Regions from separate parts of the Paenibacillus sp. FSL H3-0310 genome, predicted to be linked through region 3. Evidence: riboswitches for the same ligand, from Rfam matches in the RefSeq annotation. Region 3 holds a riboswitch; each other region holds the start of a gene.
What was found. Region 3 has a riboswitch for cobalamin ahead of MHH63_RS20325 (S-layer homology domain-containing protein). Riboswitches for the same ligand answer to the same signal wherever they lie in the genome.
Positions count from the first base shown of each region.

Region 1: it holds a riboswitch for cobalamin, as region 3 does, so the genes downstream of both, metE (5-methyltetrahydropteroyltriglutamate--homocysteine S-methyltransferase) here and MHH63_RS20325 (S-layer homology domain-containing protein) in region 3, are expected to answer to the same signal.
Region 2: it holds a riboswitch for cobalamin, as region 3 does, so the genes downstream of both, MHH63_RS19650 (DUF4430 domain-containing protein) here and MHH63_RS20325 (S-layer homology domain-containing protein) in region 3, are expected to answer to the same signal.

Region 1 is NZ_JBBODC010000001.1:1,280,581-1,285,872, forward strand. It holds gene MHH63_RS05720 (FtsX-like permease family protein) at 1-1,480, shown strand, start outside; gene MHH63_RS05725 (DedA family protein) at 1,498-2,121, shown strand; gene MHH63_RS05730 (undecaprenyl-diphosphate phosphatase) at 2,172-3,032, shown strand; cobalamin riboswitch at 3,132-3,337, shown strand; gene metE (5-methyltetrahydropteroyltriglutamate--homocysteine S-methyltransferase) at 3,493-5,292, shown strand, end outside.
Region 2 is NZ_JBBODC010000002.1:14,763-20,054, reverse strand. It holds gene MHH63_RS19655 (GAP1-N2 domain-containing protein) at 1-1,439, shown strand, start outside; cobalamin riboswitch at 1,567-1,769, shown strand; gene MHH63_RS19650 (DUF4430 domain-containing protein) at 1,940-4,504, shown strand; gene MHH63_RS19645 (methyl-accepting chemotaxis protein) at 4,707-5,292, shown strand, end outside.
Region 3 is NZ_JBBODC010000002.1:184,175-189,466, reverse strand. It holds gene MHH63_RS20330 (cellulase family glycosylhydrolase) at 1-350, opposite strand, end outside; cobalamin riboswitch at 692-892, shown strand; gene MHH63_RS20325 (S-layer homology domain-containing protein) at 1,056-5,292, shown strand, end outside.

The sequences.
Region 1 (5,292 bases), on a different contig from region 3:
CAGCTTCGTGTTATTGTTTTTTCTGATATCGCTTTGCACCTTTGTTTTTATCGGCAATGAGTCACTGATGCGTCTGTTTCAGGGAGAGCGTAAGGCAGAAGAAGAACCCAAAGTATCCTTTGTATTATCTATTATTTCTGCTGTACTGCTGATCAGTGGTTATTATATGGCGGCTACTGCAAAAGCTGCTTCCGTAGAGAAAGTCATGTTTCCGGTCGTTGCGATTACGGTTATCGGGACGTATCTCTTTTATACCCAGCTAAGTATTTGTTTGGTTAAGCTGCTTAAGGACATTCGGCGCTTGTATTGGCATCGTACGAATATCATCACTTTATCCGGTTTGTCCTACCGCTGGAAAGAGAATGGCCGGATGTTTTTTATGGTGACGATTGTATCCGCAGTCTCCTTCACTTCCGTAGGGGTATTTGCATCGATACATACACTTTCCAGAGAGCTGAAATTGGATTATCCCGCAGCAGTGGGTTATGTAGCCAAAGGAAATCAGACGGGTGTACCCTTTGATCAGCATCTGAACGAAATTAAGGAAGAGCTCAAGACGCACGGACTCCCTTATGAAGCGCTTAGTATCCCGATTAAATATGCTGAGGTCGAAGCTCAGACTGGACCCGATCGCACTTTACGCCTTCCCTTGATTGCTTTCAGTGATTATAATCTCGCCCTGCAACGTGCAGGTTTCACAACGGCTGAGCGTGCTCTGGTGGGCAACGAAGGTCTGGTGATGATTGGTTCGCAGCGGGATCGCAGTTTAACAGAAGGCAGAGTAAAAGCGGTCTATTCCTTGCAGCAAGGACTTGCCATTAAAGAAATAGGTTATACCGAGCAAGTCCCCATTGCCGAATATTTATTGCCGGAGCTGGATGGTAGAGATGGCGGGGATTTTAGTGGTGTCGTGATCAGTGATGAGCTCTACAGCGCTATTGATCCCGTGCAGACGGATCTTTATACAGGTTTTTATGTAGAGGATTTTCCGCAGACGGTAGGTATCGCTGCTGATCTTGCCCATAAAGGCAAACAGTCCTATGAAAGTGATTCTCCGTATGCGATTGTGATCAGCGGCACGCTGTTTGAGCTTCAGAAAACATTGTATAACACAATGCTTTTTGCTTCCTTGCTGGTGGGTACTGTCTTTTTTATTGCGGCAGGCAGCTTTCTTTACTTCCGGTTATATACCGATCTTGATCATGATCGCAATCAATATTCCACTTTGTCCAAGATGGGGCTTACGGATAAAGAACTCAATCGAATAGTTACGATTCAGCTGTCTTTGTTGTTTTTTGTGCCGGTCGGAATAGCTATTTTACACAGTGTGTTTGCCTTTATTGCGCTTCAACGGTTGTTCTACTTATCTATCGCAACGGAGACAGGCGCGGTGTTACTCGGATATTTGGCTGCTCAAGGACTATACTTCTTTTTTATTCGCAGCCGCTATTTACGCAACCTGAAGAAGAACTTGATATGAGAAATGGGGGTAACAAGATGCAAGCATGGATTACAGATTTTATGGAGCAGTTTGGTTACTTCGGTATTTTTCTGATGCTGGCCTTTGAAAATATATTTCCACCAATTCCTTCAGAAGTGATCCTGCCCTTTGGAGGATTTATGACCACTACGACGAGCTTAACGATCCCTGGTGTAATCATTGCTGCCACGGCTGGATCACTACTGGGTGCAGTAATTCTCTATTATATTGGCCGATTATTGGATGTGAGCCGGTTAGAGAAGCTGGTTGAACGCTGGGGGGTCCTAATTCGCGTCACTAAAAAAGATATCCACAAGGCTGACGCCTGGTTTGATAAATATGGCTATTGGACTGTATTGTTTTGTCGGATGGTTCCGCTGGTCCGCAGTCTGATTTCGATTCCGGCGGGAATGTCGGGCATGAAATTTGGAGTATTTATGATCTTCACAACGATTGGCACATTGGGATGGAATTTGCTGCTTGTGCTTATTGGCGCGGCATTGGGCGAATCCTGGGAAGACATTGCCATGTACATGGATGTGTACTCCAATGTAGTCTATGTACTAATTGCTGGCGGATTAGTTATCCTTGGGTTTCTGTACTTCCGCAAACGCAGCCGGAGAATGAACACTGAGGGCTAAGCGGGTAGAGGACTGATAATAGAAATGACTATTAAAAAGGAGGGAAACACATGGAGCTATTAACGATTATTAAAGCCATTATTTTGGGGCTTGTTGAAGGTTTAACCGAATTTGCTCCAGTATCCTCCACGGGTCATATGATTATTGTTGATGATATGTGGCTGAAATCACAGGAGTTATTTGGACAATATACGGCAAATACCTTCAAAGTAGTTATTCAACTGGGTTCAATATTAGCGGTTGTTGTGATTTTTAGAAATCGGTTCATTGATTTGTTAGGCTTAAAGCGTTTCAGCCGTAAGCAGTTGGATCCTGTAACAGAGGAGCTACCGCAGTTGGAGCAGAGCGGGCACCTCAAGCTGACTCAGGTTCTGGTAGGGTTAGTGCCTGCAGGTGTGTTAGGTGTTCTGTTTAATGATTATATTGATGAGCATTTATTCTCTACCTCAACGGTGTTAATTGGTCTAGTGATAGGGGCTGTATTAATGATTATTGCCGATCTGTTTGGGCCGAAGAAGGTCAGAACTGAGAGTGTAGATCAGATTACATACAAACAGGCACTTGGTGTAGGTCTTGTACAGTGTTTTTCGTTATGGCCTGGATTTTCACGCTCGGGCTCGACGATTTCTGGTGGCGTACTCCTCGGGATGAGCCATCGTGCCGCTGCTGATTTTACGTTTATTATGGCAGTACCCATCATGGCAGGTGCCAGTCTGTTGTCACTGATGAAAAACTGGCAATATTTCACCATGGATGCATTGCCGTTTTTTATCGCAGGCTTTATTAGTGCCTTCCTATTTGCGCTGTTATCGATGCGATTCTTCTTAAAACTGATCAATCGTATCAAGCTCTTACCGTTTGCTATATACCGTATAATTCTTGCTGCTGTAGTATATTTCGTATTTTTCTAAGTCCGTTATAAGGAATCGATATAACAGAAGCCCCAGTAATCTATTGCAGATTGCTGGGGCTTTCACGTATGATGACATCAGATTAAGACACTCAAATGATGAATGATATCGGAGACAGGTGCTGACCGGAAAATAGTAATTCGGTAGGCTTAATAGGGAAATTCGGTTCGAAGCCGATGCGGTCCCGCCACTGTAACGGAAGAATCTCGAGCAACAGAGGTCACTGGCAATTTACTTCTGCTGGGAAGACTGCTCAAGATGTTGACGCCGCTAGCCAGGAGACCTGCCTGTTTCAACAGCACTGCTTCACCTACGGAAGATAGGGAGGTGTTAGACGTTAACCATGGGTATATCATGGGCGTCTTTCCCTTTGACTTTTTTAGGGAAGGGCGCTCTTTTTTATAGGAAAGCAAGTAGCTTTGGAGTTTGAAATAAGAGATGGAAGAGGGAGTGTATCGAGATGACGAATAAAGTAAAAGTAAGTAATCTTGGATATCCGAGAATCGGAAAGAACCGCGAGTGGAAAAAGACACTGGAAGCCTACTGGCAGGGGAAAATAAATGAAGAGCAATTCCGCTCCGAAATGGCAGCAATTCAGCTGCAGCATTTGAAGACCCAGCAAGAGGCAGGAATTGAGCTTATTCCGGTGAATGATTTTACTTTTTATGACCATGTGTTGGATACGGCTGTTATGTTTGGAATTGTACCTCCACGGTACACGTATGATGGCGGCGACATCGGGCTTGATCTTTATTTTGCAATGGCCCGTGGTAATACTGAGGCTACTGCCTGTGAGATGACCAAATGGTTCAATACGAACTATCACTATATCGTTCCAGAGATCGGCACACAAACACCACGCCTGACTGAAAATAAACCTCTAGCGGCTTATCGTTTTGCTAAATTGCAGGCAGGGATTGAAGGTAAACCGGTACTTTTAGGTCTGTATACCTTCCTTAAGCTGTCCAAAGGTTACGCAGCGGCAGATATCGCCAAGATTGCTGCACGTTTTGTTCCAGTCTATGTTCAACTGCTACAGGAACTGAAGCAAGAAGGGGTAAGCTGGGTACAAATCGATGAGCCAGCGATTGTTACAGGCATAAGTAAAGAAGAATTAACACTGCTTAACTCGATATACACAGAAATTGCCGGCTCCGTGCCGGGCTTGAATATTATTTTACAGACGTATTTTGAAGCTGCTGAACCGTTGGAGGCACTGCTAGAGTTGCCTGTTCAAGGCTTGGGTCTTGACTTTGTGCACGATGGTGGAGCGAATCTGGCTTCTATCGAACGTCTTGGTTGGCCGAAGGACAAATGGCTGGGTGCCGGAATTATTGATGGACGGAACATCTGGCGTTCCGATTTAGACGCTAAGCTGCAACTGGTAGAAAAGCTCAGTGTTCATGTGCCGCTTGATCGTCTTATTCTTCAGCCTTCTTGCAGTCTGCTGCATGTCCCAGTCACCGTTCAAGGTGAGGTGAAGCTGAAGGCGACAGTTAAGAATGCGTTAGCTTTTGCCGATGAGAAGCTTGCAGAGCTTAGTCTGCTCGGAGCAGCCCTCGCAGATAAAGGAGAAGCTTCTAAAGCAGCGCTGGCCGCTAGTCGTGAAGCTATTGCAGCATTCCGCGCACTACCTGAGCGTGGCCGTAAGGATGTGGCGGAGCAAGTGCTTGCACTTGCAGCTTTGCCGGACCAACGCAGTTTGCCTTTTGCTGAACGCTTAAAGGTGCAGCAAGAGAAATGGCAGCTTCCACTTCTGCCAACCACTACAATTGGTAGCTTCCCGCAGACAGTAGAAGTGCGTCAGGCGAGATTGAAATGGCGTAAAGGGGTCTGGAATCAGGAGCGTTATGATGGATTTGTTCGTGAGCAGATCGCGGATGCAATTACCTTCCAAGAAAAGCTAGGTCTGGATGTTCTGGTCCACGGTGAGTTCGAGCGTACAGATATGGTGGAGTTTTTCGGAGAAAAGCTGGACGGATACTTGTTTACTAGTAATGGCTGGGTTCAATCCTACGGCTCCCGTTGCGTTAAGCCACCGGTGATCTACGCGGATGTTGCATTTATACAGCCTATGACTGTTAAAGAAAGTGTCTATGCACAATCGTTGACGAAGCTTCCGGTTAAAGGAATGTTGACGGGTCCTGTAACTATCCTCAATTGGTCATTTGTACGTGATGATCTCAGCCGGGAAGAGGTAGCCAATCAAATTGCTCTTGCCCTTCGCCATGAAGTAAAAGCGCTAGAAGATGCAGGCATC
Region 2 (5,292 bases), 170 kb from region 3:
CGGAAATTCATGAAATTGTAGATAAGGCAGAAAAAGATCGCCGCAAAGGAACAGGAGTTGCTCCTAAGGCACTCTCCCTAATGCAGGATCTTGCTGCTTCAGCAGATAGATTCTTACTGAACCGCTTATCGCTTTCTGATATGACGCAGGAGGAGCTTCTGGAGGTAGTTTTTTTACGGTATGGTAATGTTGTCGATTGGCAGCCGCCACTGGATAGGATTAGCAAGCAGAAAGAGAATGCGCTGCGTGCCGCTTACCGCTGGTTTGGTGAAGAGAAGCCGAATGAGGAGATTTTTACAGGATTGTCTCCGCAGGAACTAGACGATGTGCAGCTACTGGGTCGTCGTTTGCTAAAAGAGGCGCGTGTTCTGGAACCCTTTGAACGGCTTCCGCTAGCCTTTTACTATACAACTCAGCGTGAAGGGGGTCCGCTGGATTACGATGCGCTTCTGGAGCTGTTAAAGCGTAAAGCCGGTTCCGACAAAGAAATCATCTATCGGTTTTTTGCTTGGTCGCAAGGCAATCCTTTATTTACGGTTTCGAATAAAAAGCTGCAACCGGGTTACCGTAAGGCGATTCTGAAGTATTTCCTGAGCAGTGATCGTGAAGCGTTCAAGAATCGGGAATTCCGAAAGAACTATGTCGCGGCAGCTCGGCCTGCTCTGCAAAATGTGTACAATGAAGCCCGCTCCCAACTGGCTTCCCCGCTGGCGCGCTGGATCAGCCGCAGCCGATTTCGACTCTTAATCTCCGGCTCCATTACGGGTATTCTGGTGATTATTGCAATTATCGTATTCAGTATGCTGCGTCCGGATGATACGAAGACGGCTCTGCCGGGGACAAGCCCTGAGCCGACCCCTGTTCAGAGTGCAGGCAATATGCTGCCTCCGGCTTCAGTATACTTGAAGGATCAGAGCGTCGAAGGAGATAAGGGGAGCAGCATATTGGTGTTCACCTTCGCAAGTGCAGATGACTGTGTGCAGTTTAAACCGACTGAGGTTAGTTTAATGTCTTCGTCTACAGAGATAGATAAAAGCTTTAAGGTCGCTGCTACAAATGGGACTTGTCCAGTGCCGTCAACGGATGGGACGGATGAGGGAAACGCTGCTGACGAGTCAGATGCCGCTGGCACTACTGGAGGAACAGCAGAAGGTGCAGACTCTACTAACGCTGTAGCTGATGCTTCTCCGTCCACTACGCCTTCCTCTGATACTGAGAACAGCACTGGGTTACCTTCCGCAACAGCTGTGACTGAAGGTGAACAACCTTCCTATCAGGTTGAGGTTACATTGGAGTCTGGAGCGACAATTCTAGAGAAAAGTATGATCAAAGCCGGAAGATTTACATTGATCGTAGATCCCGATCCTAATATTCCACCAGCTTCTGATTCAAGTGCTGAACCCTCCCCGACTGCAAGTCCGGATGGAACAGTCGAATAACAAGCTTTCTGAACAGCAATAACTACCGGAAGGTGGCGTATTGCTGTTCATTTTTTTGCTGCCCATACTAAGCTTTTCTATAGACATGCTATGTATTAATAGATATGATTATGGATGTCAAAATAAGATACTACATACTGGAAAAGGTGCAGACTCTATCAATCTAGTCGTCTGCTTAAAAGGGAAGTCCGGTGCAAGAGTCCGGCGCGGTCCCGCCACTGTATGTGCGGAGCGTTTCTTCTATAAGCCACTGCCCCGAAGGTAGGGTGGGAAGGTGAAGAACAGCGATGAAGCATTAGCCAGGAGACCTGCCTTTTTCGTGAGCGTTTCTATTCTTCGTGGGGTAAGAATGTGGAACATATACAGATGGACTGTTGGCAGGAAGCAAGCGCCGCAGCCTCAATTTGTAATCTTCCCTGACCGCCCTCCAAAGGGGCGGTCTTTATGTTATGCGTCTTATTCCCGGCAGTACCCATTCTTATACAGAAAGAGGTTAAACAATGAAGAAAATCATGTCTTCCAAGTTTGTAGCACTTGGGCTGGCCTTATTCATGGTCATTTCAATTCTAGGAACATCTCTTGCTCCGGCGGGACAAATATTTGCAGAAGCGGGCGCTGGCGCCGGTCTGGAGGCAACTGCCGCGGAGCGGATTAATGTTGCGGATGCGACTTATGCGGCTGCGGAATATCTCTTGAAAGGTGGCGTGCAATCGGATTGGCAAGCCATTGGATTAGCGCAAGCAGGGTACAAGCTGCCGGCTAGTTACCTTTCAGAGCTTGAGAAAAAAGTAAAGGATGCAGCTGGCGATTTCACCAATGTAACCGATTATGCTCGAATCGTGCTCGCAGTGAGAGCGATTGGTGCAGATCCTACTAGCTTTGCTGGTAACGGAACGACTCCTGGCTATAATCTGATTGAGAAAATCTATAATAATAGCAAGCTCAGTGAACAGACGCTTAATAATCCGGTATATGCTTTACTTGCGCTGGATTCTGGTAAATATAATATCCCAAGTGACGCGAAATGGACGGCGGATAAGCTCCTTACGGAGATTCTCTCCAAACAGAATCCGGATGGGGGCTTTGCACTAACCTCAGGTGCAAGTGAGCCTGATATGACAGCGATAACCTTGACGGCTCTGGCGGCACATAAAAATAATCCCGAAGCCTACTTAGCAGGGCTACAAGCCGTAGCTTGGTTATCTACAGCTCAAGATAGCCATGGGGGTTACGGTGACAGTGCTGAAAGTAGCGCACAAGCAATCCTTGGACTCACCTCCTTCGGAGTTGATCCTAGTGGATTAGAATACACCAAAAACAAAGTGGATCTAATGGAGAACCTGCTTAGCTATCGTCTAGCTGATGGTAGCTTCACCCATAGCCGTGGTGGAAGCAGTAATATTCTGGCGACAGAGCAAGGGCTTCAGGCGCTGGTTGCCTATAATTTGCTATATAAAGGAAGCAACAGTAAGCTATACGATTTTTCCAAATCCTCCATTCAGAGCTCACTCATCTACGCTCCAGTAACGATTGAGGGACCACAGGCCACGTTGGCACAAGGGTACGCCTATGCTGGCAACGCACTTGGAGCGTTAGAGAAGCTGGCGCTTCAAACGAACTTGCCGATCACAAATCCTTCGGGCAGTTATGTGACTGGCATCGGAAGTATTGCTGCTGGAAGCTTTGGTGGTTATGACGGATGGATGTATGTTGTATCACGTGACGGAAAATGGATTAATCCCGATGTAGGCATGAGTGATTTTGTACTTAAAGATTCAGATCAGGTACTGATTTATTATGCCGGAGATGACACTAAGCTTGTGGATTCCGTTACGCTTTCCAAAGCAAATCTTAAAGAGGGCGATTCCTTTACCGTCACTGTAACTAGTAAGACGTGGAAATGGGACGCTGCTACGAACACTTCCTCTCCTGTAACTGCAAAAGCTGCGGGTGTTCAGGTCCAAATTGGAGCTCAGACGGTAACGACGAATGCTAAAGGTGAGGCCGTATTCTCAGGAAATATGCCCGCAGGTGACTATACACTGACTGTAACTGGCTACCGTGAAGGCAAAGCCCCAACGATTGCTAAATATACAAAAGCTCTAAAAGTGATTTCTAAGAATGTAACAGCTTCGCTAACCGTTGAAGGCCCGGAAGGGTTGATTAGTGAGGGGACTTTGAAAGCCTCCAATGCCCTTGAAGCGTTGCAACAACTAGGGTCTACCGATGATTTTAAAGTGGATATCACCAAATCGTCTTATGGCAACTTTGTATCAGGTATCCATGGAGTTTCGCAAGGTACTTACGACGGATGGTGGAGCTTCGTGGTATCACGCGGCGGGGAGTGGATATATCCAAGTGTGGGTATGGATGCGTTCGAACTACAGGAATCCGATCGTGTGCTTGTCTATTATGCAGGAGAAAATACACAGGTTGTAGATGCTGTGGTGCTTACCCCATCACAGCCAAAAGCTAATGAAGCTTTTACTGTAAAGGTTTCACAGAAAAAGTGGGTGTGGGATCAGGAAAGCTTCACTTCTGATCCGGTTACCTCACCAGCTGCAGGTGTGCAGGTTTCGATTGGTGATAAGAAGGTAATCACGAATGAACAAGGTGTGGCTGTTGTTGATGGGGGTCTCCCAGCAAATAGCTATACAATAACTGTTACCGGTTATGCTAAAGATAGCGTACCGAGCGTAGCGCGTTATACTCAGTCTCTGACTGTCGGATCGTCTGTTATTGCTCCAGCAAAAGCTACCGCTACCCTCTCAGTGATTGGAGATAGCCGGAGAGGAACCATCCTAGCCAGTACAACAGTAGCTCTAAAAGAGGGCGAAACGGCTTATAGCTTACTAGTCAGTCAATTAGGGACTAAGGTAGTATCATCCGGCAACGCTGGAAGCATCTACGTGAAATCTATTGACGGGTTGGCTGAATTTGATGGAGGCCCAAGCAGCGGATGGAAGTATAAAACGAACCGGGATGCGGATCCAAGCATCAGTGCAGACAGTTATATTTTGCAGAACGGTGATACTTTGTACTGGTACTATACCTCTGGAGAATAAGGAAGAGGAAGTTTGATTAGGCGGGCACACATGGATTCGGAGTAATAGCGGATCGGGTGCCCGCCCTTTTTTATTTGAGGAAAGTCGTTTTATGACAATATATACTTTTATTCGACACAATATTTTAAAAATCATCAAACTCTTAGCCCTTCCGACCGATAAAAATAGATAGATCATAAGATAATGTGAAGGCGGAGTGTAGATGAAAAATTTGAAAGTGAAATACAAAATAGGGCTGCTTTTGGTATTCGCAGTAATTATGGTGAATGCTGTAGGGGGCATAGGCATCATCACAATGAACAAAATGGCCGAAAAGACAAATGAGACATATAATGAAAATTTATTGCCTGTTTCTTACGTAGGGCAGATGCGTACGAATAATAGGGCTATTGAATCCTATCTTTTGGAGCGTTTGATTAGCGTTGATGCCAGCAAAAACAAAGAACTTTCTGAGAGTATCCAAGTGAAGGTTCAAGATAATAATGAACTTATGAACAAGGTGAAAGCGATTCAGTATAATGATCCTGCTATTGTAAGTAAAATCAAAGAGTATGAGTCCTTTTTGCCAGATTATCGTGCACAGCGGGATAACATTATAAAGATTGCTGATAGTAATCATAATCAAGAGGCCTATAAAGTATTTTCAGGCGAATTTAACGAATCCCGTGAAAAAATGATCAACCTGCTTAAAGGAATTAGTGATTCTTTGCTTAAAGATGCTGATGAACACAATTCAGGTTCCATGGCAACCGCTAAAAGCATGCGTGTAAACAATACCATAATGATTA
Region 3 (5,292 bases):
TCGAGGTAGGCCTTTTCTAGGGTATAGTCTGGTGCCGCACCCATGTGAGTATCCCAGGTCACAGGAATCCGAATGCTTTTATAGCCTTGAGCGGCGATCTTTTTAATAAGATCTTGGGTCACACGTGGATTGCCCCAGGAGGTTTCATCCTCACCTGTAGCATCTAAAGTATTGCCAAGGTTCCATCCGGGCTGCATTTCGTCTACATAGGATTGGATCTTACTCTTTGGCGCTGCCTTAGCTTGTTGCTCGTCCTTAGTTGCAGCTGCGGCCATGGATGAGAACAGAGAGAGCAGAAGAGCGGTGACAAGTGTCAATGATAAGAAGGATTTCTGGATTCGCGTAGTCATTGAATTCTCCTTTGTGAGATAAATTTAGGATGCTTGGACCTGGCTTTGACGCTGTACTCGGTGGTTAGATGAACACAAACACCTCCAGTTTTATTTTGTAAACGCTTTCTGAATATACCCTAACATAGAATACACTTAGCGAGTACCTTACTAATTTGTGGTAAATTCATATAAGAATTAGTGATTTAAATTAATTTACCCCACAGTTGGATAAAGAAATTATTTAAATAACCCTACTCATAGAAATTGGTTATTCAATAGGATTATCTCTAGCTGCCCGTTATACAAAAAAGAAATATAACATGACAAAAGCATATATATTAGTTATGATGAAGCATGAAAATTTAAAATTAGAAATAGGTGCCAACTATGAATGTTGCGGAAGTACAATCATAGATTGGTTAAATGGAAAGCGGGTGTGAATCCCGCGCGGTCCCGCCGCTGTGAAAGAGGAGTCCTTGCAAAATGCCACTGGGAAACTGGGAAGGCAGCAAGGGTGATGATACTTGAGCCAGAATATCTGCCTTTTTCTGTTACACCATCAAACTCTACGATCGATAGAGAGGTGCTTGAATAGTGTTTGCCAGCTATTATTGTGGTTCACTATCTTAACCTCTTGACGTTTATGTTGAGTGGTTTTTTTGTGGTTATGAGAAAGTTTATTCTGTTTTTTATCATAGGTATGAAGGGAAGGGTTATGGAAAAATGAAGAAAAATAAGTTTTTAGCGTGGTTACTTATTGTAGCTGTATTTATTACGACATTCTCTACAAGTGTAATCCCGGCTCAAGCAGATGGAGCAAGCTCTACCCTTAAAGGGTATGTATCTGTATCCGTAGAGAAATTCACCTTAGGCCAAGGGTATATTAAGGAACCTATTAAAGTTCCGATTTATGAAGGCGATAATGGCGCATCTTTAATAACACGTGCGCTAGGTGATGGGAATTATAGATATTTAGGAAATATAGATAGTGGTTTTTATTTATCAGAAGTTAAAGATAGTGGCAGAAGCGAAGTCAATATTCCACAATATATTTTAGATATGATTTCAGCCGATGGGAATACAGTCGGCACTAAAGCAGACCCCGAGTGGTTAAGTCAGTTTGACTACACCTCCATGTCGGGTTGGATGTATGCAGTAAATAATGTGTTTCCTCCGTTTGGGATGACCGATTATAAGCCTCAAGACGGTGACATCATTCGAACTCAGTTCACCACTTATGGCTATGGTTCTGATCTTGGCGGCTGGGGGGAAATCCCAGTTCAACTTGCCAATAAGGATGCTTTAACTGCGGAAATCGCCGAGATTAACAGTGCCCCTAATAAAGAAACTATTTTGGACAGACCAGTAGTGCAATCGGCAGTTTATGAAGCCTATTCCGTGCTCGAAAACATGGCAAGCTCTCAAATAAGTGTAGATCATGCGCTTGTCGGTCTTAATAATGCATTAGACATAGAACCCCCTGTTATTACAGTAAGTGGCATACAAGATAAACAGGAAGTATCCAATAAAGAAATAAGCTTCAAAGTAGCTGTCACAGACAATGTATATAGTGACATTACTCCAGAAGTGAAGCTGAATGGAGTTACTTTATCACCTGCAAATGGGGAGTATAAAGCTACTCTGAATTCAGGCAGTAATGCAATTACTGTAACGGCTCTTGACGGAGCTGGAAACAAAACAAATGTAACTTATCAGGTTACTTACAAACTGGAAACTTCAGTTGCCGTCAAACAACAGTTAGATAAAAACCTTGCTTATATTTTAAATACTGTAAAGAATCCAACGTTTGGAACAGGCAGTGGAGAATGGTCAATCCTTTCTCTGGCCCGGGCGAACTATACAGTACCTAACGGTTATTACGATCTTTATTACAACAATGTAGCAACGAAAATAGCATCAATCATTAAAGAGGATGGAAAACTCGACGCCAATAAAAGCACAGAGAATTCCAGAGCAATATTAGGACTTACCTCTATCGGAAAAGATATCACAAATGTTGCGGGATATGATCTGAGAAAAGCACTCGCTGATTATCAATATATCCAAAAGCAAGGCAATAATGGTCCGATTTTTGCTCTGATCGCGTTAGATAGCCATAACTATGAGATCCCTGTAGTTGATGGAGTTACAGAACAGACCACAAGAGAAAAACTAGTTCAGTACATTTTAGATAAAGAGGTTAAAAAAGGTACAGCAGAAGCTGGTGGCTGGGCATTAGGCGTAACCAAAGCCGATGTCGATATGACTGCGATGGCGATGCAAGCTCTTGCACCTTATTATGCAACCCGTGATGATGTAAAAGCTGCCGTGGATCGGGCCATCCAATGGCTGTCCGATAACCAAAACAATCAAGGCGGATTTACAAGCTGGGGAAGCACTAGCAGCGAGAGTATCTCGCAGGTAATTGTAGCCTTAACTGGTGTAGGTGTAGATCCGCACACTGACGCTAGATTTGTTAAAAGTGGAAATTCGCTTATTGATGCATTACTTAGCTTTGCTGCACCTGAGGGTGGATTTAAGCATATCCTCACAGGCAAAGTAGACAATATGGCAACGGACCAAGGTACGTATGCACTTGTGTCCTATGATCGTCTGATCAATCATAGCAACCGTCTCTTTGATATGAATGATGTGCAATTAGAACAACCTACTGCTGTTGTAGCCAAACAACAATTAAATAAAAGCCTTGCCTATATTCTAAACACTGTAAAGACCCCGTCGTTTGGAACAGGAAGCGGAGAATGGTCGATCCTTTCTCTGGCACGGGCGAACTATACAGTACCTAACGGTTATTATGATCTCTATTACAATAATGTAGCTACGAAAATAGCATCAATCATTAAAGAGGATGGAAAACTCGACGCCAATAAAAGCACAGAGAATTCCAGAGCGATTCTAGGACTTACCTCTATCGGAAAAGATATCACAAATGTTGCGGGATATGATCTGAGAAAAGCACTCGCTGATTATCAATATATCCAAAAGCAAGGCAATAATGGTCCGATTTTTGCTCTGATCGCGTTAGATAGCCATAACTATGAGATCCCTGTAGTTGATGGAGTTACAGAACAGACCACAAGAGAAAAACTAGTTCAGTACATTTTAGATAAAGAGGTTAAAAAAGGTACAGCAGAAGCTGGTGGCTGGGCATTAGGCGTAACCAAAGCCGATGTCGATATGACTGCGATGGCGATGCAAGCTCTTGCACCTTATTATGCAACCCGTGATGATGTAAAAGCTGCCGTGGATCGGGCCATCCAATGGCTGTCCGATAACCAAAACAATCAAGGCGGATTTACAAGCTGGGGAAGCACTAGCAGCGAGAGTATCTCGCAGGTAATTGTAGCCTTAACTGGTGTAGGCGTAGATCCGCACACGGACGCTAGATTTATTAAAAGTGGAAATTCGCTTATTGATGCACTGCTTAGCTTTGCTGCACCTGAGGGTGGATTTAAGCATATCCTCACAGGCAAAGTAGACAATATGGCAACGGACCAAGGTACGTATGCTCTTGTGTCCTATGATCGTCTGCTCAATCATAGCAACCGTCTCTTTGATATGAATGATGTGAAACTGGAACAACCAGAAGAACCGGGGCCTGGGCAACCAGAGGGTCCGAAAGAACTTCCGTTACCTTCTGGGGAGAACCCGAAAGTTGAAATCCCAAATGACGCTAATGATTATATCGTTCCGATCAGCACTGGAGATAGCAACAAAGAAATCACAGTAGCTATTTCGGAAGAAAATCAATCGAAGGTTAGTGTCAATTTACCAAGTAACAGCGACCTTCCTCAGATAGAGGCCATAAAAGGTAACGTATCTGTAGTCATTCCTAAGGGTGCAAAAGTTACAAGTGGGGATGCCTCTGCGATTGAACTGATTTCAGCTTTAACCGGTGCAGAATCTGCACTAAAAGATAGTGTGAATCAGATTATTCCTGGGGACAAGAAGCTTGATAACATTCTTCAAGCATTTTCCATGGGTGGTAGTGCAAGAGTAGAATTCAGTCAATTTATTACGTTAACCTTTAAGGACCTTAAAGGAAAAGAAGCTGCTTATATTCAAAATGGCACCCCTCATGCCATTCAAAAATTTGCAAGTGATGACTTAGGTTTTGCAAGCGGTAAGTCTGAGTATGCCTATGATAGTGGAAATGACTTAATTGTAAAAACCAATCACTTCACTGACTACATTGCGTATGCTTCCAGTGCAGTACAAACACCTGGCGGCGACGGTGGTAATGGTAATGGCGACGGTGGTAGCGGAAATGGTGAAGGAAATGGCGGCAACAATGGTGGCAACAATGGTGGCGAAACCACTCCATCGAAACCATATGTAACCCTGTCCGTGGATAAGCTTACAATTAATAAGGGATATGTTGTTCCATCTGTACAGGTAGAGCTCCAATCTGGTGACACGGTGTGGTCTGTACTAAAAAGAACATTAGATAGCCGCGGTATCGAATATCGAGATTCTTGGAGCGGTAAATATGGAAGTGTGTATGTAGAATCGATCGCAGGCGATGGAGAATTTGACCATGGCAGCGGCAGTGGATGGATGTATAATGTGAATGGAGTCTATCCTGATTATGGTGCATCTTCATATAAACTAAGTGCCGGGGAAAGAATTCAGTGGCGTTATACTACGAATTTGGGTTTGGATCTAAATGCACCGATACCAACTACAAGCCCTACTCCAACCCCAACGCCTAAGCCTGGTGCTACTCCTGCTCCTGGTGGGGGAGCTAATCCGGAAGCCGGCGTTGATCCAAATGTGAGTCCATCTCCAACAGTGACTCCTAAGGATCCTAACCAGACAAATGATATTAAACAACTGTATACAGATGCTGATAAGATCTCTTCCTGGGCTTATTCAGCGATTGAAACAGCTACAGTAAAAGGATATATCCAAGGTAATAATGGTCAGGTGAATCCGAAAG